One region of the Mycoplana sp. BE70 genome, then DNA from elsewhere that is predicted to be linked to it. Evidence: riboswitches for the same ligand, from Rfam matches in the RefSeq annotation. Region 1 holds a riboswitch; each other region holds the start of a gene.
The links. A riboswitch is a leader RNA that binds a small molecule or an ion and turns the genes downstream of it on or off. The one in region 1 is predicted to bind cobalamin.
Positions count from the first base shown of each region.

Region 2: linked by a shared signal. The riboswitch ahead of J2Y48_RS22015 (ABC transporter substrate-binding protein) and the one ahead of J2Y48_RS04905 (hypothetical protein) in region 1 are both predicted to bind cobalamin.
Region 3: linked by a shared signal. The riboswitch ahead of bluB (5,6-dimethylbenzimidazole synthase) and the one ahead of J2Y48_RS04905 (hypothetical protein) in region 1 are both predicted to bind cobalamin.
Region 4: linked by a shared signal. The riboswitch ahead of J2Y48_RS08620 (CbtB-domain containing protein) and the one ahead of J2Y48_RS04905 (hypothetical protein) in region 1 are both predicted to bind cobalamin.

Region 1 covers NZ_JAVDTM010000002.1:323,397-330,551, reverse strand. The annotation lists gene metH (methionine synthase) at 1-2,101, opposite strand, end outside; gene J2Y48_RS04905 (hypothetical protein) at 2,187-2,399, opposite strand; cobalamin riboswitch at 2,498-2,720, opposite strand; gene J2Y48_RS04900 (GH36-type glycosyl hydrolase domain-containing protein) at 3,177-7,155, shown strand, end outside.
Region 2 covers NZ_JAVDTM010000014.1:82,157-89,311, forward strand. The annotation lists gene J2Y48_RS21995 (ABC transporter permease) at 1-326, shown strand, start outside; gene J2Y48_RS22000 (ABC transporter permease) at 337-1,119, shown strand; gene J2Y48_RS22005 (aldehyde dehydrogenase) at 1,144-2,649, shown strand; cobalamin riboswitch at 3,052-3,279, shown strand; gene J2Y48_RS22010 (hypothetical protein) at 3,267-3,464, opposite strand; gene J2Y48_RS22015 (ABC transporter substrate-binding protein) at 3,463-4,479, shown strand; gene J2Y48_RS22020 (iron ABC transporter permease) at 4,494-5,516, shown strand; gene J2Y48_RS22025 (ABC transporter ATP-binding protein) at 5,513-6,277, shown strand; gene J2Y48_RS22030 (class I SAM-dependent methyltransferase) at 6,280-7,053, shown strand.
Region 3 covers NZ_JAVDTM010000018.1:46,336-53,490, reverse strand. The annotation lists gene J2Y48_RS24160 (NAD+ synthase) at 1-385, shown strand, start outside; gene J2Y48_RS24155 (hypothetical protein) at 403-1,227, shown strand; gene J2Y48_RS24150 (GGDEF domain-containing protein) at 1,399-2,937, shown strand; cobalamin riboswitch at 2,949-3,207, shown strand; gene bluB (5,6-dimethylbenzimidazole synthase) at 3,252-3,938, shown strand; gene J2Y48_RS24140 (DUF2865 domain-containing protein) at 3,946-5,001, opposite strand; gene J2Y48_RS24135 (phytanoyl-CoA dioxygenase family protein) at 5,195-6,253, shown strand; gene J2Y48_RS24130 (hypothetical protein) at 6,377-6,883, opposite strand.
Region 4 covers NZ_JAVDTM010000004.1:15,501-22,655, reverse strand. The annotation lists gene J2Y48_RS08625 (peptidoglycan-binding protein) at 1-1,451, shown strand, start outside; cobalamin riboswitch at 1,534-1,850, shown strand; gene J2Y48_RS08620 (CbtB-domain containing protein) at 1,894-2,070, shown strand; gene J2Y48_RS08615 (CbtA family protein) at 2,081-2,881, shown strand; gene cobU (bifunctional adenosylcobinamide kinase/adenosylcobinamide-phosphate guanylyltransferase) at 2,881-3,408, shown strand; gene cobW (cobalamin biosynthesis protein CobW) at 3,412-4,470, shown strand; gene cobN (cobaltochelatase subunit CobN) at 4,514-7,155, shown strand, end outside.

The sequences.
Region 1 (7,155 bases):
CCTCCGTGTCTGCCTCGATGAATTCGGTGATGCCGTTGACGAGCGCGTGCGACAGCCGCTTCTCGACCGGCCAGTCGCGCCAGGCGAGATCCTTTTCCTTCGCTTCCCTGCCGCCGGTGCCCTTGAAGCGCTCGGCGATCTCCAGGAGCCGTTCGGTCGCCGTGCCGCCGGCCTTCGGTACGCGGTTCAGCACCACGTCCTCGCAGGCCTCGCGCAGTTCCGCGTCGATCGTGTCGTAGACGGCGAGCTGGCCGGCATTGACGATGCCCATGTCCATGCCGGCCTGGATCGCGTGGTAGAGGAACACCGCATGCATCGCCTCGCGCACGGGCTCGTTGCCGCGGAAGGAGAAGGAGAGGTTGGAAACGCCGCCGGAGACGTGCACGTGCGGCAGCGTCTTAACGATCTGGCGCGCGGCCTCGATGAAGTCGACGCCGTAGTTGTCGTGTTCCTCGATGCCGGTGGCGACGGCAAAGATATTGGGATCGAAGATGATGTCCTCCGGCGGAACGCCGGCCACCTCGGTCAGCAGCTTGTAGGCGCGGCTGCAGATCTCGACCTTGCGCTGCTGCGTGTCGGCCTGGCCCTTTTCGTCAAAGGCCATGACGACGACGGCGGCGCCATAGGCGCGCACGAGGCGGGCGTGATGGAGGAAGGCTTCTTCGCCTTCCTTCAGTGAGATCGAGTTGACGAGCGGCTTGCCCTGCACGCATTTCAGGCCGGCCTCGATCACCTCCCATTTGGACGAATCGATCATGATCGGCACGCGGGCGATGTCCGGCTCGGCGGCGACGCGGTTGAGGAACTCCGTCATCGCCCTCGCCGAATCGATCAGGCCTTCGTCCATGTTGACGTCGATGATCTGGGCGCCGTTCGCGACCTGGTCGCGGGCAACGTCGAGGGCTGCCGCAAAGTCGCCGGCGGTGATCAGCTTGCGGAATTTTGCCGAGCCGGTGACGTTGGTGCGCTCGCCGACGTTGACGAAGGGAATGTCCTTGGTGAGCGTGAAGGGCTCCAGCCCGGACAGGCGCATGTGGCGGGGGATGTCCGGGATCTGCCGCGGCGCGTGGCGGCTGGCCGCCTCGGCGATCGCCCTGATGTGGTCCGGCGTCGAGCCACAGCAGCCGCCAACGATGTTGACGAGGCCGTCGCGCATGAAGCCTTCGATCTGTGCGGCCATCTGTTCCGCCGTCTCGTCGTACTTGCCGAAGGCGTTCGGCAGGCCGGCATTCGGATAGGCGCAGACGAAGGTGTCGGCAACGGATGAAATCTCGTCCAGATGCGCGCGCATCGCGTTGGCGCCGAGGGCACAGTTGAGGCCGATCGAAAACGGCTGTGCGTGGCGCACCGAGTTCCAGAACGCTTCCGGCGTCTGGCCGGAGAGGGTGCGGCCGGAGAGGTCGGTGATCGTGCCGGAGATCATGACGGGCAGCTCGATGCCCTTCTCGGCGAACACTTCCCTGGTCGCAAAGATCGCCGCCTTGGCGTTCAGCGTGTCGAAAATCGTCTCGATCAGGATGATGTCGGCGCCGCCGTCGATGAGGCCACGCAGCTGGTCGGCATAGGCGAGCCGGAGATCATCGAAGGTGACGGCGCGGTAGCCGGGATTGTTGACGTCGGGCGAGATCGAGGCGGTGCGGTTCGTTGGTCCGAGCGCGCCGGCGACGAAACGGCGCTTGCCGTCCTTTTCCTGCGCACGCAACCCGGCACGGCGGGCCAGTCGCGCGCCGTCGCGGTTCAGTTCATAGACGAGTGCTTCCATGCCGTAGTCGGCCTGGGCGATCGCGGTGGAGGAAAACGTATTGGTCTCCAGGATGTCCGCGCCGGCAAGCGCGTAGCGATAGTGGATGTCTTCGATCGCGGCCGGCTGCGTCAGCGTCAGGAGGTCGTTGTTGCCCTGCTGGTGGCAGGCGCAGTCGCCGAAACGGCTGCCGCGGAAATCCGCCTCGATGAGGCCAAGCGTCTGGATTTCCGTACCCATGGCGCCGTCGAGAACGAGAATGCGTTCCTTCGCAGCAGTTTGAAGCGCGTCGGCGATGTCCTTGCCAGTGCGAGGTGAAAGTTCGGGACCGAACAGGTCGTCGAGGTCGGCTGCTGCCATGGCAAAGCCCTCCGATGCAGAATTGTCTGCATCGGAGATCACATAAGGATATCTTTATGTCAATATGTCTTTATGCGGTAAGTTGCTAATGAAGCTTCCCCCGCCCAGCCAGCGTGGCAAAGAGCGACCGCAGACGGGCGATGTCCGGGTTTCGGTCTGCATAGCGCGCGAGCTTGCAAAGCTCCTTCAGCGCTTCGGTCTGGAGATCGGCCCCGCGCGGCTGCCACAGCAGCCAGGAGACGAACACCGCTTCCGGTCGCCCGGATTCGGAGGGATTGGTTTCAACGGTGACAAGCATGACTTCCCCAATCTGCAATTGGGGGATGACCGGACGCACGCGAGCTAAAAATTCCGCTCTCGCGGAGCAAGCGCAGCCGTGGGACACCCCGCCCATGGACGTTACAAGTTCATCAGGGCAGGTCTCCTGGCTTGCGGGTCGTTGCGGCTGTCTTGCCTTCCCGGCACGTGATCGTGCCAGTGGCATCGGCGACAGCAGCTCACCGCTTACAGTTGCGGGGGCAGCGCCGGCCTTGATGTTCCCTTGCGGGGCATCGCACCGGCTTCCCTCTTAGCTCCGGATCGAGAACGATTCGAAAGAACCCTGATGGTTTACGTTGGCCCGATGGCGTCGGTCCTGTCAATGACACAGCCGGCCTTGTCGACAGATACCGGCCGATTTCGGAACCCCTTGCTGCGCTTTGCGTTCAGCCCCTGTTCACCGTGGATTGTCTAGGGGGGATCGAATTTTTTGCCAGTTGTGCGCCTCTTGCCAAGGAGTGACCCTCTTGCCCAGCCGCCTTGTTGCAACCACCTCCCTTTGCGGCTAAAAAATGCTGTTTTCATGCACCACGCGGCCCCGATGCACATTTGCGTGTCGCCTGAGCCATATCGCGCCATGATCAAGGTGCGCGGGCTTGCGTATTCCGCCCCCCTTCAGGACTGGCGGTGGCACGCAAAGGACGCATGAAGGCGTCATGGTTCATGGTGGCGCACGAGTGAACTTCGTCCGCCGAATGCGATCCGCGATCCAGGATTGCGGCACAAATCCACGTTGCTCGAACCCAGAAACAAGCAAATGCCCCTTCACAATCGACCCCAGCCTTCGCCGCGCGAGACGGAATCCAAGCAGATCGACTACAACGATTCGATCCGGGATACCTATTTCACACTCGAAGAGCTGAGCGCCTGCGGCGAAGACCTGGCGCGTGACGGTGCAAGCACCCTGCCGGGTTTCAAGCCGTTCGAGTTTCGCGCGCGCCAGAAGGAAAACGAGCGGGAGATCTTTCGCGTCTACCAAACGATCGCCCGCGACGTCGAAGCCGGGGCCGCCATCACGCCGGCGGCCGAGTGGCTGCTCGACAACTATTATGTCGTCGAGGAGGCCGTACAGGAGGTACGCCGCGATTTTCCGCGCCGCTTCTATCGCCAGTTGCCGACGATGAAGGTTGGCGACGTCGATATCCCGCGCACGATGGCGCTGGGGTGGCTCTATGTCGCCCATACCCACAGCAGCGTCTCGCGCGACAGCCTGACGGCGATCGTCGAAGGCTTCCAGAAGATCGAGGCCTTCAAGATCGGCGAGCTCTGGGCATTGCCGTCGATCATCCGCTTCATCCTGATCGAGAACCTGCGACGGATCTCGATCCGCGTTGAGCAGTCGCGTGGCATGCGGCGCAAGGCAAATGAGATCGCCGACGAACTGATCCGGCAGAACGATCCGGAGCGGAGCGTCGTGATCCTGCGCGAGATCGAAGAGCTCGTCGCCGACAACACCTTCGTCGCCCAACTTCTCTACCGACTTCGTGACGGTCTGCAGGCCTCCGGTGCGGCGATCCAATGGCTGGAACGCCAGATCGAAGCGCGCGGCAGCGATCTCGAGGAGGTGCTTGTCGCCGAGCAGAACCGCCTGTCGTCCGGCAACGCCACGATGAGCAACCTCATCAAGAGCCTGCGCGCGATCGACGACACGGAATGGCCGGTCTGGGTCGAGAGCGTCAGCCGGTTGGACGCCGCCCTTCGTGAAGGGTCCGACTACAACGATCTCGACTTCGGTTCGCGCAACGCCTATCGCGACACGATCGAAAAACTCGCCCGCCGCTCGGGCCGGACCGAGCTGGAGGTGACCCAGACCGCGCTTGCCATGACCGCGGAGGACATGGCCGCCGGCAATGTCGCCGGCGCCCACGAGGCCAATGTCGGCGCCTATCTCATCGGGAAAAAGCACGGGCTCCTGGAACGGCGCATCGGCTACCGGCCGTCCATCCTGCAACGCATTGTCCGTTTCACGCGGGCTCTGAACTGGTTCGCAATTGCTGGGCCGGTGACACTGTTGACGCTTCTGGCGATGGTCGGGGTCTATTTCTTCCTCGATCAGATGGACATTCCCGACGGCGCCTGGCTGATCATGCTGGTCCTTTTCGCGCTGCCGGCATCGGAAGGCGCGGTCGGCCTGTTCAACACCGTCGTCACCCTGTGTGTGAAGCCGACGCGCCTGGTGGGCTACGAGTTCCGCGAGGGCATTCCGGAGGAGGCGCGCACGCTGGTTGCGGTTCCCTGCCTCATCTCCAAGCGCGACCACGTCGACGAACTCGTCCGCAACCTGGAGGTTCATTACCTCGCCAATCCCCGTGGCGAGATCTACTTCGCGCTCGTCAGCGACTGGACCGACAGCAAGGTCGAGGAGACGCCGGAAGACCTGGAAGTCCTGGAATATGCCAAGCGCGAGATTGCGCAGCTTTCGGCGCGCTATGCCTATGACGGCCGAACCCGATTCTATCTCCTGCACCGCCGCCGGCTGTTCAATGCCCAGGAAGGCGTGTGGATGGGCTGGGAGCGCAAGCGCGGCAAGCTGCATGAACTGAATTTGTTGCTGCGCGGCGACGGCGATACGAGCTTCCTGCCCGGCGCCAACATCGTACCCGACAATGTCCAGTACGTGCTGACGCTCGATTCCGACACGCGCCTGATGCGTGACGCCGCGACCAAGCTCGTCGGCAAACTGTTCCATCCGATCAACCGCCCCCAGATCGATCCGACGACCCAGCAGGTCGTCGCCGGCTACAGTATCCTGCAGCCGCGCGTGACGCCGTCGCTGACGACCGGCGACGAAGCTTCGACCTTCCAACGGATTTTCTCCGCCAATCGCGGCGTCGATCCGTATGTCTTTACGGTATCCGACGTCTATCAGGATCTCGCCGGGGAGGGCACCTTCACCGGCAAGGGTCTCTATCACGTCGATGCGTTCGAGGCGGCGCTGAAGGGGCGAATCGAGGAAAACACCATTCTCTCCCATGACCTCCTCGAAGGCTCCTACGCACGCTGCGCGCTCGTGACCGACGTCGAGTTCATCGAGGACTTCCCGATCCGCTACGAGGTGGAGACCTCGCGCCAGCATCGCTGGGCCCGCGGGGACTGGCAGCTCTTGCCCTACATATTCAAGCCCTCCAGCGGCGTCTCCATGCTCGGGCGCTGGAAGATGTATGACAACCTGCGCCGCTGCCTCATCCCGATCGGCTGGCTCGTCGCCTCGGTCATGGGCTGGTATTACATGGAGCCGCGCCAGGCCTTGATCTGGCAACTGGTGCTCATCTTCTTGCTGTTCGTGGCGCCGACTCTGTCGCTGATTACCGGCGCGGTACCGCGCCGCAGCGACATCGTCGCCCGCGCGCACCTGCAGACCATCCTCTCCGATGTCCGCGCGGCAAATGCCCAGGTGGCGCTGCGCATCGTCTTCATCGCGGATCAGGCGGCTCTGATGGCCGACGCGATCGTCCGGTCGCTCTTTCGTCTGTTCGTCAGCCGCAAGCATATGCTCGAGTGGCGCACGGCGGCGCAGGTCCATAGCTCGTCGGGCGGTGGCGTCCTGTCCTACTACATCGACATGTGGCAGGCGCCAGTGCTGGCGGCAATTTCCGTCGCGCTCGCCCTGTTCTCCGATACGGGACTGCCCTTCATCGCCATCCCGTTTGCGGCGATCTGGGCGCTGTCGCCGGCGATTGCCTGGTATGTCAGCCAGACCGCGGAGACGGAGGACCAACTGGTCGCACCCGAAGAGGTGGTCGTGGAGTTGCGCAAGATCGCCCGCCGGACCTGGCGCTACTTCGAGGAGTTCGTCACCGCCGAGCAGCACTTCCTCCCACCGGACAACTTCCAGGAATCGCCGCATCCGGTACTGGCCGAGCGTACCTCGCCGACCAATATCGGCGTCTATCTGCTGTCGGTGATCTCGGCACGCGATTTCGGCTGGATCGGGTTCGAAGAAACCGTGCGGCGCCTGGAGGAGACCGTTTCGACGATCGACGGCATGCCGAAGTTCCGCGGTCACCTTTACAACTGGTATCGCACCAATACGCTGGAAACGCTCGGGCCGCGCTACGTTTCGGCCGTTGACAGCGGCAACCTTGCCGGCCACCTGATTGCCGTGTCCTCACTCTGCCGCGAATGGGCGGAAGCGCCGTCGGCGCATCTGCATGGGAGCCTTGACGGCATCGGCGACGTCGCTTCGATCCTGTCGGAGACGCTTGCGGACCTGCCGGACGACCGCAAGACGGTGCGCCCGCTGCGCCGCCTGATCGAGGAGCGGATCACCGGTTTTCACAACGCGCTCGCTGCGGTGAAGCGCGAACACGAGTTTGCCTCGATCCGGGTGATCAACCTCGCGGTGCTGGCGCGCGACGCCAACAAACTGATTGCCAACCTCGATCACGAGATCAAGAGCGCCCAGAGCGGCGAGGTGGTCAAGTGGGCGAATGCCCTTGTAGCCACCTGCGAGGCGCACATCGCCGACAGCGTTTTCGACCTCGGCAGCATCGAGGCGCTGCGCCAGCGCCTGATCGTGCTGCGTGACCGCACCCGCGACATCGCCTTCTCGATGGACTTCGGGTTCCTCTTCCGCCCGGAACGCCGCCTGCTGTCGATCGGCTACCGCGTCGAGACGAACGAGCTCGACGAGGCCTGCTACGACCTTTTGGCGTCGGAGGCGCGCCTGACCAGCCTGTTTGCGATCGCCAAGGGGGATCTTGCGACCGAGCACTGGTACAAGCTCGGCCGTCCGA
Region 2 (7,155 bases), on a different contig from region 1:
TTCCGAAACGGCTGATTGAAGCCTCGGAAGACCTTGGCGTCGGGCCGTTCATGACATTCATCCAGGTCATTTTGCCGCTCTCGCTTGGTGGCGTCATCGCAGGATCGACCATGACCTTCTGTCTGGCTTTCGGCGATTTCGTCGCCCCGGTCTTGGTCGGAGGTCCCGATGGCACCATGGTCGCCAACCTGCTGCAGACGCAGTTCGGCGCGGCGCTCAACTGGCCGCTCGGTTCGGCGCTCGCCACGCTGGTACTGATCCTGGTTCTCGTTCTCCTGCAGATTTCCAGCCGCCTCGACCGGGCAGGCCGGATCAACATGACCTGAGGAGCCTGAGATGCAGTCCTTGAGATGGTGGCAGAAGGGATTGGTGGGCGTCAGCCTCGGCGTGCTCGCGTTCCTCTACCTGCCAATCGCTATGCTCATCCTGTTCTCGTTCAACGACAGCAAGGTGACGTCCTTTCCGCTTTCCGGCTTCACGCTCCACTGGTACGAGGCATTCCTTGCCAATGAGGGCATGCTGCGAGCGCTGTGGAACAGTCTTGTGGTGGCGGTCTGCGCAACGCTCGTCAGCCTCGTCGTCGGCGTGACCGCGGCCCTCGCCCTCGATCGCTACGACTTCCCCGGAAAGAGGCTGTTCCAGAATGCGATCCTGCTTCCGCTGAGCCTGCCCGGCCTCGTCACCGGCATTGCGATGCTGAACTTCTACAAGCAGATCGGCATTCCGCAGAGCCTGACAGCCGTCGTCATCGGTCACGCGACCGCGTTGCTCGGCGTCGTCGTTTCGCAGGTCATGGCTCGGCTTGCCAAACTCAACCGTCGCCAGCTCGAAGCCTCCGCGGACCTTGGGGCAACGCCGGTCGAGACCTTCCGGCGGGTCACCCTGCCGTCAATCCGCAGCTCCGTCATCGGCTCGGCATTGCTCTGCTTCACGCTGTCCTTCGACGAAATCCCGGTGACCTATTTCCTGACGGGCCGCGAGGTGACCCTGCCGATCTACATCTATTCCACCTTGAGACGGGGCATCACGCCCGAGATCAACGCGGTCGGCTCACTTATCGTCGCCGCCTCCTTCATCCTCATCATCCTCTCGGTCACGCTTCTGCGTGACCGCCGTTAGCCGCAGACCAACAGGGAGAACACCATGGACGCCTCAACCTATACCCACGACTTCTGGCGCTCGAAGGCGTCGTCATTGAAGTTCCGCACGCAGCACTTTATTGATGGCCAGTACGTCGCCTCGGCCGACGGCCGCACCTTCCCCTCGATCAATCCCGCCACGGGCAGCACGATCACCGAAGTGGCGCGCGGCGGGCAGGCCGAAATCAACCGGGCTGTGGCCGTCGCCCGCAAGGCGTTCAAGTCCGGCTCCTGGTCGCGGATGGACCCGCGCTCACGCATGGCCGTCCTCGAAAAATTCTCGGCGCTCGTGGAAAGCAATGCCGAGGAATTCGCGGTGCTCGATAGCCTCGACATGGGCAAGCCCGTCATGGACATGATGAACATCGATATCCCCGGCTCGGTGATGTCGCTGAAGTTCTTCGCCGAGACGATCGACAAGATCGAGGGAGCCGTGACCTCCACTGCGTCCAGCGCGCTGCACTATATCTTGCGGCAGCCTCTTGGCGTCGTCGGCCTGATCGTCCCGTGGAACTACCCGTTGATGATGGCCGCCTGGAAGCTGGGACCTGCGCTCGCAACCGGAAACTCGGTCGTTCTCAAGCCCGCCGAGCAATCCCCGCTCTCGGCCAACCTCCTTGCGGAGCTCTTCATCGAGGCGGGTGGCCCTCCCGGTGTCTTCAATGTCGTGCATGGCCTCGGCGAGGAGGCCGGCAAGGCGCTCGCGCTCCACAATGACGTCGACAAGATCGGCTTCACCGGCTCGACCGAGGTCGGCAAGCTGCTGATGATCTACGCCGGACAGTCGAACATGAAGCGCGTATCGACCGAGTGCGGCGGCAAGACGCCCCAGATCATTCTCGAGGACTACGACGATCTCGACACCGCCGTGACCTATGCGGTCAACGGCATCTACGGCAACCAGGGCGAGGTCTGCAACGCCGGCTCGCGCATTCTCGTCCAGAAGAGCATCCACGACGATTTCGTCGATCGTTTCGTTGCCCGGACGCAGCAGAATTTCGTACTCGGCGACCCGCTCGATCCGTCGACGACGATCGGGCCGCTGGTGACCTCCTCGCACCAGAAGCGAGTGCTGAACTATATCGACATCGGCCGCAAGGAAGGCGCGTCGCTCAAGTTCGGCGGCGGCACTTTCGCCGGCGCACCATCGGGAGCCTATGTCGAGCCGACCCTGTTCACGGGGGTCAACAACACGATGCAGATCGCGCGCGAGGAAATCTTCGGGCCGGTTGCCGCCGTCATCCCCGTTGATGGCGTCGACCAGGCAATCGAGATCGCCAATGACTCGATTTACGGCCTCGCCGCTTCGATCTGGACCCGTGACATCGCCAAGGCTCACAACTTCGCCCGCGACATCGAAGCGGGCGTCGTCTGGGTCAACTGCTTCGACCACGGCGACATGACGTCCATCTGGGGCGGCTTCAAGCAAACCGGCAACGGCCGCGACAAATGCCTCGAGGCGTTGACGCAATACACCCAGACAAAATCTGTCTGGGTAAACCTGGCCTGAGAATGACGGCCCGACGGTCGAACGGCACTGTCGGGCCACCCTTCGGGGCCTATTTGCCAAGTCCGCAATGCTTCGAACTCAGACCTCGTCGGTGAGAACTGCGATGTCCGCTTTCCCTCTTGTGCGTCGTGGCGGCGGACGGTCAGCAATCGGCCCCCAACGTCTGTGAACCCATCGCGTACGCGTTTTCCTTGAGGCCAATGGTGGCCGGAGGAGAAAGCAAATGGGTATTGCACAATATGTTTCCTGCCGCGTTGGGCCGACATCGCCAACGCTTACTCGGACGGCGAGGCCATTGCGACCGTGTCGATGTGACAGGACGAGTTCCAACCATCGCCCTAAGCCGACACGAGCGGTCGCCAATATGGGTGACAGCAAGTCCTTGACGACGCATGTCAGGTGGGCATATCTGAGCGTGACGGTTCCCCAACGATGACTCTGAGGGGATTAATAGGGAACACGGTAAGGACGACCCAAGAGGGACCAAGACCGTGGCTGCCCCCGCAACTGTAGGCGGATTGCCGGTAATCCTCGGGCCATTTGGCCATGCCACTGCGACGTTTCGCGGGAAGGCAGATCACCGACAAACATCCGTGAGCCAGGAGACCTGCCGTCAATCACGATCCAATCAGCCGGGCGGGGATGCTCGGAAAGGAGCAGATATGATTGACCTGAAGCTTCGTCGTTTTCCGACTTTCATCCGCCTTGATTGGGCCTTCCGCCGCTAGCGTCTGCGTACCTGTGTCTTCATCCGCTCGCGAGTTGCGCGGCGATGGAGTTGCTAGCTGTTTTTCCTCCTGATCGAGATATTTCATGCGCCAGTTTCTCACCAGTATGACGTTCGCATTCGGCCTGCTAGGCCTTGCCGCACCGAGCCTCGCTGCGACCCAATATCCATTGACCGTCAACAACTGCGGCCGGCCGGTGACGTTCGAAAAAGCGCCCGCAAAGATCGTCTCCATCGGCCAAGGCATGACCGAAATCCTCTATTCGCTTGGCCTCGCCGACAAGATCGCCGGGACGGCTGTCTGGGTTGGTCCCGTGTTGCCGCAATACGCCGAGGTCAACGCCAAGATCAAACGTCTGTCGGATAACGACCCGAGCTTCGAGTCGGTCGTCGGCGAGGAGCCGGACATGGTTGCAGCCGAATTCGAGTGGCATGTCGGCGCGCAGGGCTCTGTGGGCAGCCGCGACCAGTTCGCCGAACTCGGGATCAACACCTATATCGCGCCCGCGGATTGCGTTGCCAAGGTCAACACCGACGGTGGTGATGGTGTTCGCAAGGAACTGTTCACGATGGACCTGATCTATCAGGAAATCGCGGAGCTCTCGGAGATTTTCAACGTGAAAGAGCGCGGTGACGCGCTTGTCGCCGACCTCAAACAGCGTGAAGCCGCCGCCGTCGCTTCCGTTGCCGGAGCATCGGCAAAGGCGCTGCCGGTCGTCTTCTGGTTCTCCAGCAAGGAGGTGAGCGGAGACGCCTTCATCGCCGGCAAGAACAGCGCACCGGCCTACATCCTGAAGTCACTTGGGGCACAGAACGTCGTGACGACAGCGGAGGAATGGCCGCTCGTCGGCTGGGAGACGATTGCTGACGCGAATCCCGTCGTCATCGTCATCGCCACCATGGATCGGCGGCGCTACGCGGCCGATGACCCGAAGGTCAAGCTCGAGTTCCTGGAAAATGACGCGGTCACCGGTCAGCTGGACGCGGTGAAGAACAAGCGTTTCGTGATGATGGACGCGCAGTCGATGAATCCGACGATCCGGACGATCGAGGGGATCGAGACATTGGCGAACGGCATCAAGTCCTTCGGTCTGACGCAGTGAGGGGTGCATCTGCATTGTCGCAAAAGGGGTGGGCGCTCTCGGCGCTCACCGCCAGCGCGATCGTGCTCTTGGGCCTGATAATCAGCCTTGCCGTTTCGATCGGGGAAATATCCATCCCGATCGAAACGGCGGCGAAAGCCGTGTCGAACCGCGTCTTTGGTACAGGCTTCGAGCTTAGCCGCATCCACCAGGGCGTGGTCTGGGATTATCGACTGAGCCGTGCGCTCGTTGCAGCAAGTGCTGGCGCATCGCTTGCACTCTGCGGCGCAATCCTCCAGGCCTTGCTCCGCAATCCGCTGGCTGAACCCTATGTTCTGGGTATCTCCGCCGGAGCCTCGACCGGAGCGGTATGCGTCATGATCCTTGGCTTCGGCTACGGCGTCCTCAGCCTTTCCAGCGGTGCCTTCATCGGCGCGGTCGTGGCATTCCTGCTCGTCGGGGTGCTTGCTGCCGGTGCCGGCGGCACCAGCGAACGTATCATTCTGTGCGGTGTTGCCGGGTCGCAGCTTTTCAATGCGCTGACGTCGTACATCGTGACGACGTCGGCGAATGCGGAGCAGGCAAGAGGCGTGTTGTTCTGGCTTCTCGGCTCTCTCAGTGGTGTCCGCTGGCCGGACGTCTATCTTTCGGTTCCGGTGGCAATCGCCGGTTTCGTCTTGTGCATGGCCCACGCCCGGTCGTTGGACGCATTTGCGTTCGGTACGGATTCAGCCGCTTCGCTGGGCATTGCTGTCAGGCGGGTGCAGATCGTTCTCCTCGGAGCGACCGCTGTAATGACGGCGACGGTCGTCAGCATGGTCGGGTCGGTCGGCTTCGTCGGTCTGGTCATACCGCACGCGGCGCGCTTTCTGGTCGGTCCGGCGCATCATCGACTGCTTCCCGCGTCCGCTCTCGGCGGGGCGATCTTCATGGTCGCCGCGGATATCGTTTCCAGGATCATCATACCCCAACAGATTCTCCCCATCGGCGTGGTCACGGCCCTATTTGGTGCGCCAGCCTTTGCGGTCATTCTCTATCGCGCTCGGAGGAGTGCATGAGCATCAGCATCGACAAGGTCAATTATGCCGCCGGCGAGGCAGTTATCATCGACGGCGTCACCCTCACGATTGAAAAGGGAAAGGTCCTCGGCTTGCTCGGGCCGAACGGCTCCGGCAAGTCCAGTCTTCTGCGGCTGATTGCCCGGCTGAGAAAGGTCCAGAGCGGCGTCATCCGGCTCGGCAATGACGACGTTTCAACGATTTCAAGACATGAACTCGCGCGCCGCGTCGCCTTCGTAGAGCAGCAGTCGACAACCGAAACCCAGTTGACGGTGAGGGACGTCGTCCGCCTCGGAAGGACACCCCATCTCAGTGCGTGGTCGTCCTGGAACGTCCAAGATGACGCAGCCGTCCAACGGGCGCTTTCCAGCGTCGGAATGCAGGACCGGGCGGGGCAACTTTGGCAGACGCTTTCCGGTGGCGAGCGTCAGCGCGCTCATATCGCCAGGGCTCTGGCGCAATCGCCGAGCGAGCTTCTACTCGATGAGCCGACCAACCACCTCGATATCCAGCACCAACTGGAAATACTGTCCCTCGTCTCCAAGCTCGATCTGACCTGCGTCGTTGCGCTTCACGATCTCAATCTGGCGGCCATGTTCTGTGACAGTCTGGCCGTGCTTCAACACGGGAAGGTCGTGGCAAGCGGTGCACCCGAAGACGTTTTGACCGAGGAACTGGTCGGTAAGGTGTTCGGCGTCCGTGCTCATGTCGCTAAATCCGCGGTCCATGACCGTTTTCATATCCAGTACCTTGTGAGGTAGGCATGGATGGTAGCAACTTCGATCTCAAGGAAGAGATCAGGGACTATTGGTCCAAACGATCGGAAACGTTTGACCTTGCCTTTGGTCACCGGATTGCGCCGGGGCCGGAAGCGAAGGCCTGGCAGCAACCGATCCGGTCTGTACTCGGTGATGAGCCGCTTCGGGTGCTGGAGCTTGCCTGCGGCACCGGCGAGGTGACCCGGTTGATCCATGAACTCGGCCACGATGTCACCGCGCTTGATTTCTCCGAGGCGATGCTTGCCGTCGCCCGTCGGAAGCATGCGGGAAAGTCTCGGCTCCGTTTCGTACTGGCGGATGCAGAAAACACAATGGAGCCAAAAGAAACCTACGACGCCATCGTGTGCCGACACCTGGTGTGGACATTGACCCGGCCGGAGCAGGCGATCCAGGAGTGGTTCCGTGTGCTGCGACCCGGCGGCCACCTGTTGGTGTTCGATGGCGATTGGGCCGTGCCGAAGCCTGCTGGGCGTGTCGCTTCCCTGGCCATCGAGTTAATTGACCGGCTCGTGGGCGCTGACCGGAACTATGATGGCGCGCTCAGTGATCGCCATGGGCGTATCATGAAGGCCCTTCCGTTCGGGCAGGGCTTGCAACCGGATATGCTGGTTCCGATCCTGGCAGCCGCAGGGTTTGCTAACATCGAACTGCAGTCTCATGCTCCCATAGCTCGCGCTCAACGACGGAATGCAAACTTCAGAAACAAGCTCCGCACTGTCGTGTATCGTCGCTTCATCTTGAGTTGCGTGCGACCGTGATGGCGCGTGGCGGCGAACTGATCCTACGACCCGTCCAACCTATTCCCCGAGGAAGTTTGCGATAGAGCATGTTCCAACGAAGGTCACAGTGATAAATAAGCT
Region 3 (7,155 bases), on a different contig from region 1:
CTACAAGATGCAGGTGTATGCCTTGTCGCGTTGGCGCAACACATCGGTGCCGCCCGGGGCACTCGGCCCCTCGGGCGAAGTGATCCCGCGCAACATCATCGACAAGGCACCGTCCGCCGAATTGCGGCCGAACCAGACCGACCAGGATTCGCTGCCACCCTATCCGGTGCTCGATGACATCCTGGAGTGCCTGGTGGAAAACGAGATGGGCACCGAAGAGATCGTCGCGCGTGGCCATGACGAAGCCACCGTCCACCGTATCGAGCACCTGCTCTACATTGCCGAATACAAGCGCCGGCAGTCGGCACCCGGGGTGAAAATCACCAAGAAGAATTTTGGCCGCGACCGGCGCTATCCGATCACCAACCGGTTCCGCGACCGATGAGGCAAAGGTGAACGACGATGCGCAGTTCGGTCGAGATACACAACATCCGGACAGGACTGACGCACGTCGTCTGGCAGACCGAGCAACTGGTGGAGGCGCCGAACTTTTCCCGGGATGGCCGGTCACTCCTCATCAATGGCGACGGCCGGCTCTACCGGCTGCCGCTCGACGGCAGTCCGCCCGTGCCGATCGACACCGGATTTGCAAACCGCTGCAACAACGACCATGGCCTGTCGCTGGACGGCCGTTGGCTGGCCATTTGCGACAAGACGGAATTCGGCAAGTCGGCCATCTATATCTTGCCTGCTGAAGGTGGAGTGCCGAGGCTCGTCACGCAAAGGCTGCCATCCTATTGGCACGGCTGGTCACCGGACGGGAGGCAGATCTGCTATTGCGGCATCCGCGACGATCTCTTCGATATCTATACGATCCCGGTTGACGGCGGCGAGGAGGAGCGGCTGACCTTCGGCGAAGGTCGCAACGACGGACCGGATTGGTCGGTCGACGGTCGCATCTACTTCAATTCGAGCCGGAGCGGGCGCATGCAGATCTGGTGCGTTCGGCTGGAAAATCGCGAGGTCGCGCGCATCACCGACAGCCAATGGGCAGACTGGTTCCCGCATCCGTCGCCGGACGGGCGACACCTGCTCGTGCTGTCCTACGATGCCGACGTGCTCGACCATCCCCGTGATCAGCGCGTCCGCCTCCGGTTGATGGATGCCGACGGCCGAAACGATCGAGTGCTGTTCGAATTGCTCGGCGGGCAGGGGACGATGAATGTGCCGAACTGGTCACCCGATGGCGACGAGTTCGCCTTTGTGCGCTACGCGCCTGCAGGTTGACGCGCTCGCGGCTCGACCACGTGACGCTTCAAAGGCCGTTCTGCAGCTTCAGATTTTAACCTTTCGGAAACCAGGCTGCTTAAGGGAATATTCCCGCTTTCTGCGCCAAAGTGCCGCGACAAAACGCACAAGGCGGCAATGCAGACCGCCGGCATGTCGGTGGGGAAAGACATGGCGAATGCTGGGGCTGAGGGTCCGGTCGCGCGCCGGAGCAGCGTCAAGATCATGATTGGTCTTGCGGCGATAGTGATCGTCGCCCTGTTCGCGTCCGCCAATTTCATGGTGCTTGACTACTCGATCCGGCAGGCGAACGATTTTGTTGCGACCTCCGAAAAGACGCTCGTTAAGAACGAGTTCCGTCAGCAGATCGAACAGGTTGTGCTTTACCAGAGCGGAATGTCCGTCTGGGATCGAGGCTTCGATGAACTGGCCGACGGCTCGTTCAGCGACGATTTCATTCGCAGGGAGTTGCGCGACTGGCTCTGGAGCGATTTCGGCTTTTCCTGGACGGTCTTCACGAAGCCGGGCGAAGAGACAGTCCTGGCCGTCCACAATCGCCATGTCGTCCGGCCGCAAGAAGCCGACCAATTGCTCTACTGGGTCAGCGACCTGACCAAACGCGCCGAAGCGGCCTACTATGCGGCGCTCAGCCGTACGCGCGATGGCTGGCTTCTTGCAAAGCCGGCCGAGAGCGGCGGCGTATTGTCGCCGACATTGGCGCAGATCAACGTCACCGGAATGCGGATGATCGACGGCACGATGAGCATCATCGTGGTGCAGTCCGTCGTCCCCAAGCGGCTTTTCATTCCGGATGCGCGCAAGAAACCTGTGCTGTTGGTCACCGTCAAGCCGATCACGGCCAAGATGCTGGTGAATTCCGAGCAGCGCCTGGGGATCCGCGATCTGGGCTTCCTGCCAATCACGACCGAGGATAGCGATCTCTTGCTCACCGGTGTCGGCGGCGACGCCTTCAACCCGATGGCTGCGTCCTGGCGCCCGAACCGCCCCGGCTCGTTCGTCTGGTCGATGGCGATGCCGCAGATCACCGCCCTGGTCGCGATCTTCGTCGTGGTCATGGGTTTCGTCGCGCTGAAGTTCGCCTCAACTGTGCGGGCCCTGGAGCGAAGCGAAGCGCGAAATGCTTATCTCGCCTGTCATGATGCGCTGACCGGCTTGCTCAACCGTTCCGGCTTTGACGACGCCATGAAAAAACTGCTCGACAAGGACACCCGTCCGTTTGCCGTCTTCGCGGTCGACCTCGATCAGTTCAAGGCCGTCAACGATCGGCATGGTCACGCAGCGGGCGACGCCGTGCTTAGGACGATCGCTTCCCGGTTTCTGGGCAGGGTCGCCGAAAAGGGAGTGGTGGCGCGCCTGGGTGGCGACGAGTTCGCGGTGCTGCTTCCCGGCATGACCGACAGGCAGGCCCTCCTCGATCTTGCCAACGGTCTGGTGCGCGACGCGCAGATCCCAATTCCGTTCGGCGGACAACTGCTGGCTGTCGGTAGCAGCGCTGGCATCGCTGTTTATCCCGACCATGGCCGGACCGTGCACGACCTTATGGTGGTTGCCGACACGGCGCTCTATACCGCCAAGAACGGTGGCCGCAACCGCGCCGTGTTTGCGTCGCCCGAGGAGGACAACGCGGCAAAAGACATCGGGATTGTCTATCCGCGACACGCCATCGTCGGCCCCGGCCTTGCATCGTAGGCACCGGCGTGCGCAAGTGTCGCCCGTCAGGTGCCCTTGCGCGAGCAGGGGAGAATCGGGAATTCGGTGGGGCTGACGCCATGCGTTCGATCTGAACGCAGACACCTTGGCAAACTCCAGCCTCGAAGCCGAAACGTGCCCAACGCTGTGACGGGGACGGCCAAGCCTGGAAGGATCTACCCTTCCGATCGCCACTGGTGTTTCAACCGGGAAGGCGGCGCGGCCGGAGGATCCGGAGTCAGAAGACCGGCCTGGCGAGATAGACCAACCCGCGCGGACGGCGGACGGTTTCATGCATTGTTGGGGAGATGACGATGCAGCCTCTGCCGAAGGACGATCTCGTCCACGCACAACCCTTTTCGCCCGCGGAGCGGGCAGCCGTATACCGTGCGATCGAAACACGCCGCGATGTGCGCGACCAGTTCCTGCCAGAACCGGTGCCCGAAGACCTGCTCGAGCGCTTGCTTCGCGCGGCACATCTGGCACCCTCGGTCGGTTTCATGCAGCCATGGAACTTCATCGTCATTCGCGATCAGGCAGTGCGTGCGCAAGCGCACGAGGCATTCGAGCGTGCCAACGAGGAGGCGGCGATGATGTTTGCCGGCGAGCGCCGGTCGCTTTATCGCTCGCTCAAGCTCGAGGGCCTCCTGAAGGCTCCGGTCAGCATCTGCGTGACCTGCGATCCGGACCGCGGCGGAGCCGTGGTGCTGGGCCGCACGCACAATCCGCGCATGGACGTATATTCGACCGTGTGCGCGGTTCAGAACCTGTGGCTTGCGGCCCGGGCGGAGGGCGTCGGCGTCGGCTGGGTCAGCATCTTTCACGACGCGGAGATTCGTGCGCTCCTGGGCATTCCCGAACGGGTCGAAATCGTCGCCTGGCTTTGCCTCGGCTTCGTCGACGAGCTCTATCGCGAACCGGAACTCGCAGTGAAAGGCTGGCGGCAACGATTGCCGCTCGACGAGCTCGTTTATGCCGAGCGGTGGGGAGAGCGGCGGTAAAGGCGGTTCAGTTCGCGCCCGCGGGGTTGCGCAGATCGATCTTGGGTTCGTCCGGGACGAAAACAGGGCCGACATTGCGCACCTTGTCCTTCTCCGGATCGTAAGGGCGTTCGATCACGACCTTTGAAGCCGCGCTGCCCACCGGATGCATGCGGATCGTCGTGACGGAGCCGGTGCTGTCCTTGATGGTTTCGGTACCCGTTGCCGGGCTGGTGTAGGCAAGCCGGCCGCAGCCACAGGCTTGCGGCTTCGGCAGGCCGCGTGTGCGATAGGCGAAGGCTGCCGGCAGTTGTCTGTAGAGCCTGCCGGTGACGGTGGAAACCATCTCGCCGCTGTCGACAGAATCGAGCGCCTGGTAGAAGAGTTCGGTTTCCGTCTGTGGACACAACCTGGCGCAGACCCTCTGGTCTCGTCGAAAGTCGAGCGGGGAAGCGCCTGAGGTTACGGGGAAGAAGCCGCCGTCGCAGGTTCTGACGCAGACCGTGCGCAATCTGCCGCCCGAACCGCCGCTGGTAACGTACCGGGTCGCCAGGCCGTCAAGCGGAAACTCGCCATCGGGCAATGGCTCTTCCGAAGCCCGGCTGGCTTGCGCCGTGCTTGGTTCGTCGCCACTGTCGCAACCGTGCGCTTCGATCGCCGCAAGGATATTGACGCGGGCTTCCTGTCCGTTTCCGGCCGACGCAAGTGCGCTGCGCCCCGCCTCGATATTCCTGAGGTTGCGTTCCATTCGTTCGACCGAGGAGGCGAGTTCGCTACATTGGCGGGCAGTCGACGTCCGGTAGACCTTGACGCTGCCCGTGCTGCAGCCAAGCTGGCGCAGACTCGCTCTCGCGCTCTGCAATTGATTGTTCTGCTCGGTGATGGCGCTGGAATAGGGGGCACCGCCGCCGGTCGGAATTTCCACATTCGTGAGGGCCGCAAGACGCGAGTGAAGATCTGCGCAGACGTCGACTGCCCGAGCCGGTACGGCCATGGCGAGGAGGAGGGCGGAGGTCGCCAGAACCATCGAGCGGCGCGAGCACAAGGACACTGCGGCGACTCCGGACAGGGGAATTGCTGGCATCACATCATCATCATACGTTGCAGGAGCGCCGGCGCAACGCGCTCATCGAAATGTGATTAATCGCCGCGCGATGGCCGTCGAAACAGCTGATTTTGGAAATCAGGTTCGCACCGCCGGGTGGAATTGATCTCGCCCCGCCCATGGTGTAGCACAGTGCATCCTATCCGATTGCGTCCACACCTATAGGTTTTGTATGCGCCTCACTTCCGTCCTGCTGAGTCCGTTCTACGCCCTCCAGCTCGCATCGGGTGCCAAATCCTTTGCCGACAATCCGATCATTGGCAGCAAGACGCTGAACAGGATGGGCCTGCACGCGAAACGCGTGGCGGTGGCAATGGACATGGCGGACCGGCGGCGCAAGTCGCTCGCGCAACTCGTCACACCCGAGCAGCGGCGTGAATACGAGGAGAACGGCTTCGTTCGAATTGAGAATTTCCTGCCGGCCGAAGTCTTTGCCAAGGTGACGGCGGAACTGGAGAACAGCGATTTCGACCGCTACGACATGCTGCAGGGGACCACTGTCACCCGCCGCGCACTGATCGATGACAGCGATCTGGAGCGGCTGCCGGGTTTCAAGGCAGCGCGCAACGATCCTCGGATGTCGAACCTCCTGCGTTACGTCTCCTCGCACGATGGCCAGCCGCTGCTCGTCGTCCAGGTCGTGATGGCACTGCCTTCGACACCCTCCAAGGAGACTGCATCCGACCCGCAGACGGCCCTGCACAGCGATACCTTCCAGCCCACCGCCAAGGCCTGGCTTTTCCTGAAGGACGTGGGCGAGGACGACGGGCCGTTCTCGTACGTGCCGGGCTCGCACAAGGTCACGCCGCAGCGCATGGCGTGGGAAAAGCGCATCAGCGAAAACTCCGACACGATCGAGAACAAATACTCCGCGCGTGGCTCGCTGCGCATCATGCCGGAGGAATTGACAGCGCTCGGCTACGGCCAGCCCGTGAGGATGGTGGTGAAAGCGAACACGCTGATCGTAGCCGACACGCACGGCTTCCATGCGCGCTGCCCGAGTTACAAGGAAACGACGCGGGTCGAGATCTACGGGTCGCTGCGCCGCAACCCTTACCTGCCGGTGACCGGCCTGCACTTTGCGTCGCTTTCCTTCATCAAGTCCCGCGTTAATCGGTTGATCATCGGCGGCATGAGCCTCCGTGGGAAGATCGGCCTCAAAGGCTCCCCGTGGGCGCCGGCCGGTCTCGGCAAGGCGCTGGAATGGTCCAAGCGGCTGAAGCGGAAGTAGGCGAAGGATACGGTTGCAAAGTACGATTGGGTGGGTGAACGAGTTGCGCCGCGCCGAATGGCTCGGGCACCGACGAACCCTCGCCGGCCTAGCTACCGCCCTGCTTGTTGCGACCTCAGGTCGTCAAGCCGCACTCGGTCCCGGGTCATCGCCGTCGTTCCGGTCGAAGGGTACCGGCATTGCGCGGGCCGGAAATGAGATGACACGCGAGGTTTCCGCAGGCTCCCCGTGACGTTGCTCCGACCGGGGCACCACTTTCTCGACGATGACCGTTCGCGGCCATCCGTCGTCCGGCATCACCGCTGCAGTATCACCTTCCGAAAGCCCGAAAAGTGCCAAACCAAGCGGGTCGTGAATCGATAGCGCGTGCGGTACGGCCTCGACGGGGAGTTCCGCCTGCACGATCACCACGGTGTGCGGGCTGCATCCTTCAAACCTGTAGGTCACACGGCTATTGATTGTGACGACATCAGGCGGGATTGCACCACTGCAGTAGATCTCCGCGACCGCCAACTTTGCTCGAAGCAAGACCGCGAGCGGATCGCTCGCATCGGGCAGGCGGTCGAGCATGGTCTCCAGGATCGCCATGTCATTGGGGGTGAGTTTGCAACTGATCGGTTCCACGGGCATCTAAAATCTCACTTTCGCCGCAACGATATTCGTTGCACGCTCCAAACGAGGTCCAAGTCGCTGAAATGTTCCCCTGGTCGCGGCGGCCCGCGCCAGGGGTTACGAGCCCGTGATCAAGCTACTCGCATGATGAATGAAGCGGAGGCGGCGTCGGTGGACTGGCGAGGAAGGGGGGGCGCCAAGCCGGGGCAGGGCGATCGCTGCCGAACTCAGTCGATGACACGTGCAGGACGCCATCAGCCAATCCTCACAACCCAGGCGCTAGAAGGGCC
Region 4 (7,155 bases), on a different contig from region 1:
CCAAACCCGCCAAGGAGGCGGAGGGATCCGCGCAAGGGACAGCCGCTCCTTCCGCGAAGGAAAAGGCCCAATCAGACCAGAAGGCCGCCGAGGCTGCACGACTGAAAGCCGAGGAACAGGCGAAGATTGCCGCCGAGAAGGCAAAGGTCGAGCAAGAAAAGCTTGCCGTCGAGGCAGAGCGCAAGCGCCTGGAAGAAGCTGAGCAATTGCGCAAGGAAGAGCAGGCGCGCGCGGAAGCGGAAGCCAAGCGGGCCGCAGAGGCGAAGGCTGAGGTTGAGCGCCAGGCAGCCGAGGAGGCTGCTCAGGCCGAGCGATTGAAGGCGGAGCAGCAGGCGCGGGCCGAAGCTGCGCGCCTGAAGGCCGAACGGGAGGCCAAGATCGCCGAGGAAGCAAGGGCGAAGGCAGAAGCGGAGCAGGCGGCCGCCGAGGCCGAGCGCAAACGCATCGAGGCGGCGGCGGAAGCCGCGCGGATCAAGGCCGAACAAGCCGTCCAGGCAGAAACCGAGGCCCGGGCCAAGGCGGATGCCGCAGAGGCGGAAAGGGCAAGGGCGGAGGCGGCGCGGGATGCAGCCGAAGCCGAACGGGCCAAGGCCGAAGAGGCCGCAGCGGCCGCGCGACAGAAAGCAAGCCAAGCTGCGGACGGCAACACCGGGGCGACCGTGCCCCCCGATTTCCCTGCCGGCACGCTGGATGCCAAGGCACCTTCCACCGAGCCGGACAGTTCGACTGCGGCCACGGCGACCAAGGCTGAGGCCGATGAGGCCGAGCGCCTTGCCCGTCGCGAGGACAACAGCTGGAGCCGGGCCGTTCTCAATGGTACGGCCAGCGCAATCGAAAAGTATCTCGACGAGTTTCCGAACGGCCGCTTTGCGGCGGAGGCACACAAGCGATTGGCGGCTCTCGGAAAGCAGACGAACGACGGCGCGACAGCGGCAGGTGATGCAAGCGTTAACGACGTCGTCACCGAGAAGCCTGTCGCAAAGCAGCAGTTACAGTCGAAAACGACAGTTTTTGAAACCTCGCCCGATGTCCGGGAGGCTTACCTGGAGCCGGGAACCCGTATCCAGTCTCAGCGTTGGCTGAACGTGCTGGGTTACGACACGGGCGGTGCGGATGGCGTGTTCGGCCCGCGAACCCGATCGGCGATCGCGGCATGGCAGCGCTCGCTCGGCCAGCGCGCAGACGGCTATCTGACCCGCAAGCAGTTCCGACAGTTGCGCGAATCGGGCCAGTTCGCCGAGCAACGCAGTCGCCAGCGCGTCGCGCGGCAGCGCTACCAGACGGATCGCTATTCCAACGACGGCTATGGCGTGTACGACGGGCCGGTGGACGGCTATCTGGAAGGGCCTGTCGGCGGCTACTACGAGGGGCCGGTCGATGGATACTATGAAGGGCCGGTGGACGGCTATTACGGCCGCCCGCGTCGTGGCTGGGGCGGGCCCGGATACTGAGGCCCCGGACGCCCGTCCTGACGCCGGTATTCGGAAGATGGATGACGCGGACGGTCGATTGACTTCGGCAACTGTCAGGCATATTCATCGCCTATTGGATGGCGCGCCGGTCCGGAAACGGACGGGCGCGTAAATGGGAATGTGACGGGGTGGACCCAACCAGGGCGCTCCAATCACGGCCGACCCCGCGACTGTAGAGTGGCGAGGCCTATCCAGCCGATCGGAAACGACCGGCAAAGCCACTGGGTGGCGGCATGATGAACCGGGGTCTGGACGCCTCTATCTCTACGAATCGTCCGCCTCTCATGCCGCTTTTTCCCGGGAAGGCGAGGGTAGCCGCCGGCGCAAATGCGCCTGACGCCACGAGCCAGGAGACCTGCCTCCAATGAAGGGCATAGTGCCCGCCCTGGGGATGTTCCCCGTTGCCAGCACGGAGGTTGTCATGGCTGCTCACGTTTCTTCTTCTGTTTCCCTGTCTCTCAACGATCGTCTCTATGCCGGTCTCGTTGCGCTTTTGCTCGGCGGTTTTCTGGTGTTCGGCGCAGGCCTCGCCAATTCGTCGGTCCTGCACGATACCGCGCACGACACGCGCCACTCCTACGGCTTCCCCTGCCACTAAGGGGGGTGACATGATCGTCAAATATCTCCTGGCCGCTCTGGTGGCCGGGTTGTTCTCCGGCGCCCTGATGACGGCCGCCCAGGAGGCGCGAGTGATTCCGCTCATTCTTCATGCCGAAGAGTATGAAGGCGGCGAAGCTGCGCCTGCTCCGGCCGGTACGGAAGTCCAGCCCACCGAAGCCCAGCCCGAGGCGACGCAAGAGCATTCCGCGCTCGGCGTCGGCGCGGTTCTGTCCGAAATCGCCGGCTATCTCTCGCCGGTTTCGGTCGCCTACGCGCACAGCGGCGAGCACGGTGAGGACGAGGGCGGCATCATGTTCGGCATGAGCCGGTTCTCCGGCACGCTGCTTGCCAATCTGGTGGCGGGGGCGGGCTTTGCCCTGCTTCTCGCAGGCTTCAGCCTCGTGACCGGCAACCCGATCACGGTCGCAAACGGCGCTCTCTGGGGGGCGGCCGGCTGGCTTGCCGTGCATCTGCTACCGGCCATCGGCCTGCCGCCGGAGCTTCCGGGCTTTCCGGCAGCCGACCTTGCCGAGAGACAGGTCTGGTGGCTTGTGACGGTGGCGCTATCGGCAGGCGGTCTCTACCTGCTGATCCTGAAGGATGGCCTGGGTGCCAAAGTTGCCGGTATCGCCCTGATCGCGGCCCCGCACGTCTACGGCGCGCCGCAGCCGACGGATCTGGCTAGCAACGTGCCGGCCGTCCTCGGCGCCGAGTTCGCCGTCGCGGCCCTCGCCACGACGTTGTTCTTCTGGATCGTACTCGGCCTCTCGCTCGGCTTTGCCAACGAGAAGATCGTCAAGGCAGCCTGATGAAAACCGTATCGCCCGGAGCCGTCCTGGTTCTGGGCGGTGCCCGTTCCGGAAAATCCGCATTCGCGGAAAGACTGGCTGCGGAAACCGGCGTCTCGAAGCATTACATCGCGACGGGCAGGGCCTGGGACGATGAAATGCGCGAGCGCATCGAGCAGCACCGGGCGCAGCGGGGCAGCCACGGCTGGGTTACGCACGAGGAGCCGCTGGCGCTGCCGGAGCGCATCAACGACACGGCGCGCAAGGATCGGGTCCTGCTCGTGGATTGCCTGACGCTTTGGGTGACGAACCTGATGCTGGAAGGGCACGACATAAAGGCGGCCTTCGACGATCTTGCCGCGGCGATCGTCACCACGCCCGGCCGGGTGGTGTTCGTCTCGAACGAGGTCGGCCTTGGCATCGTGCCGGACAACAAGATGGCGCGCGAATTCCGCGACCATGCCGGCCGATTGCACCAACAGGTGGCCTCGCTTGCCACCGAAGTCTATTTTGTCGCGGCAGGCCTGCCGCTGAAAATGAAGGGTTGAGCCATGCTCCAGCAGAAGATTCCCGCCACCGTCATCACCGGCTTTCTCGGCGCCGGCAAGACGACGATGATCCGCAACCTGCTGCAGAACGCCAACGGCAAGCGGATCGCACTGATCATCAACGAGTTCGGCGACCTCGGCGTCGACGGCGACGTGCTAAAGGGCTGCGGGGCCGAAGCCTGCAGCGAGGACGATATCATCGAGCTGACCAACGGTTGCATCTGCTGCACCGTTGCCGACGACTTCATCCCGACCATGTCGAAGCTGCTCGAGCGCGAGAACCGCCCGGACCACATCGTCATCGAGACGTCCGGCCTGGCGCTGCCGCAGCCGCTTGTCGCCGCCTTCAACTGGCCGGAGATCAAGACGCAGGTGACGGTCGACGGCGTTATCACCGTGGTCGACAGCGCGGCCGTTGCCGCCGGCCGGTTTGCCGATGACCACGACAAGGTCGATGCATTGCGGACCCAGGACGAGAACCTCGACCACGAAAGCCCGCTGGAGGAGCTCTTCGAGGACCAGTTGACTGCCGCTGACCTGATCGTCCTCAACAAGACCGACCTGATCGATGCCGCCGGCTTGAAGGCGGTCCGCGAGGAGGTTGCTTCCCGTATCACCCGCAAGCCGGTGATGATCGAAGCGCGGAACGGCGATGTCGCCGCGGCCGTCCTGCTCGGCCTCGGGATCGGCACGGAGGACGACATTGCCAACCGCAAGTCGCATCATGATCTGGAGCACGAGAACGGCGAGGAGCACGACCACGACCATGACGAGTTCGAGAGCTTCGTCGTCGAACTCGGCGCCATCGCCGACCCGATAGGTTTCGTCGAACGGCTGAAGGGCGTGATCGGCGCGCACGACATCCTGCGGCTCAAGGGTTTTGCCGACGTGCCCGGCAAGCCGATGCGCCTGCTGATCCAGGCGGTCGGCAGCCGCATTGACCAGTATTTCGAGCGCGCCTGGCAGGCCGGCGAAACGCGCGGCACGCGTCTCGTCGTCATCGGCCTGCACGACATGGACGAAACCGCCGTACGCGCCGCAATCGCCGCCGCGGCGGCCTGAGGGGGCGGACGATGCCGACGCGTTCGGCGGAAGGGAGGCTGGCTTGCATCTCCTTCTAGCGCAAAAGGGTACGATCGCCGACGGCAAGGAGGCGATCGATCTCGGTCAGTCGCAGGGCGACATTCTGTTCCTCTCGGCGGCCGATACCGAGCTTGCTTCGATTGCGGCGGCGCATCGTGGCCGCGACGTGTCGACGCGATTGCGGCTTGCCAGCCTTGCCTCGCTCGCCCATCCCATGTCGGTCGATACCTATGTTGAGCGCACGGCGCGGCATGCGAAGCTGATCGTCATCCGCGCGCTCGGCGGCGCCAGCTATTTCCAGTACGTGCTCGAGGCACTGCATGCGACCGCGGTGGCGAACGACATCACGCTGGTGGCCCTGCCCGGTGACGACCGGCCGGACGACGGGCTTGTGCAATTCAACCGCGTGACCGAGGAGGACCGGCTCCGGCTGTGGGCCTACCTCACGGAGGGCGGGGCGGAAAACGCCGCCCGCTTCCTCGACTATGCCGACGCGTTGGTGTTCGGCGGGGACAAGCCTTCTCCGGCGGAACCGCTGGAAAAGGCCGGGATCTGGTGGCCCGGTCGGGGTGTCATCGACGTCGAGACTTGGAAGAGGCTTTCGCTGGGAGCCGCCGCTTCCGACGATCCGGAGAAGCCCGTGGTCGCGATCAGCTTCTATCGCGCCTATGTGCAAAGCGGCGAGACCGGGCCGGTCGAGCTGCTGATCGAGGCGCTCGCGGCCGAGGGCGTGCGGGTGCTGCCGCTCTTCGTCTCCAGCCTGAAGGATCCCGCCTCGATCGAAGTGGTGCGCGCCGCCTTCGCCGCCGCCCAGCCGGACGTGGTGTTGAACGCCACCAGCTTTGCAGTCTCCGCGCCCGGCGGCAGCCGCAAGCCGACGGTGCTGGACGAGACGGGCGCGCAGGTGCTGCAGGTGATCTTTTCCAGTTCCTCGCATGACGCCTGGCAGGCCTCCGCGCAGGGACTGACGGCCCGCGATCTCGGCATGAACGTGTCACTGCCGGAGGTGGACGGTCGGGTGCTTGCCCGGGCTGTCTCCTTCAAGGCCGCCGCGCGCTGGGACGCTGCCGTGGAGACGAACATCGTCAGCCTGGAGCCGGTCGAGGATCGCATCCGCTTCTCGGCGAAGCTTGCCGCCAATTGGGCGCGTCTGCGTCGGGCCAGGACGGACGAGCGCCGCATCGCACTCGTCATGGCGAACTACCCCAACCGCGACGGCCGGCTCGGCAATGGTGTCGGTCTCGATACGCCGGCTGGAACGCTCGAAATCCTGCGTGCGATGAAGGCGCATGGCTATGCGGTCGGTGATCTGCCGGCCGACGGCGATGCGTTGATGGGCCACCTGATGGCCGGTCCGACGAACTCGGCCGGTGAAGATCGCGAAATCCGCGAGACGATTTCGTTGAATCAATACAGGTGCTTCTTCGCTTCTCTTCCGAAGTCGATGCAGGACGATGTGATCGCCCGCTGGGGTGAACCGGAGGACGATCCCTTCATCAAGGGGGACGTCTTCGCCCTGCCGCTGACCCGTAGCGGCGAGACGCTTGTCGGCATCCAGCCCGCGCGCGGTTACAACATCGACCCGAAGGACACCTATCACTCGCCGGACCTCGTGCCGCCGCACGGCTATTTCGCCTTCTACGCCTACCTGCGCGAGGTCTGCGGCGTCCACGCGATTGTCCATGTCGGCAAGCATGGCAACCTCGAATGGCTGCCGGGCAAGGCGCTGGCCCTGTCGGAGACCTGCTATCCGGAGGCGGTCTTTGGTCCGCTCCCGCATCTCTATCCCTTCATCGTCAACGATCCGGGCGAGGGCACGCAGGCAAAGCGCCGTTCCGCCGCGGTCATCATCGACCACCTGACCCCACCATTGACGCGCGCCGAAACCTACGGACCGCTGAAGGACCTGGAGGCACTGGTCGACGAGTACTACGACGCCTCCGGCGGCGATCCCCGCCGCATCAAACTTCTCAGCAAGCAGATCCTCGACCTCGTCCGCGACATCGGTCTCGACCAGGACGCCGGCATCGCCAAGTCGGACGGCGAGGAGGCGGCGCTGCAGAAGCTCGACGCCTATCTTTGCGACCTGAAGGAAATGCAGATCCGCGACGGCCTGCATGTCTTCGGCGTCTCGCCGTCGGGGCGGCTGCTGACCGACCTGACGCTGGCGCTGGCGCGGGTTCCGCGGGGGCTGGGCGAGGGCGGTGATGCCAGCCTGCAACGGGCCATCGCGGCGGATGCGTTTTCCAGCGGTGACAAGGTGCGGGAAGCAATCGAGGCAGCTTTCGCCTTCGACCCGCTCGACTGCGTCCCCTCCGACCCCTGGAGCGGTCCACGGCCCGAAATTCTCGGGGAACAAACCGACGCACCCTGGCGAACCGCCGGCGACACGGTCGAGCGCATCGAACTGCTGGCGGCGAAGCTGGTAAGTGGCGAACTGCCGTGCCCGGAGGGCTGGACAGCCACCCGCGCCGTCCTCGACCAGGTAGGCTCCTCGATACGGCCTTCCATCGAAGCCTGCGGCGCAGCGGAGATGGCGGCGCTGATGCGGGGCCTTGACGGCCGCTTCGTCGAGCCGGGTCCCTCCGGCGCGCCGACGCGTGGCCGGCCGGACGTGCTGCCGACCGGGCGCAATTTCTATTCCGTCGACAGCCGCGCCGTGCC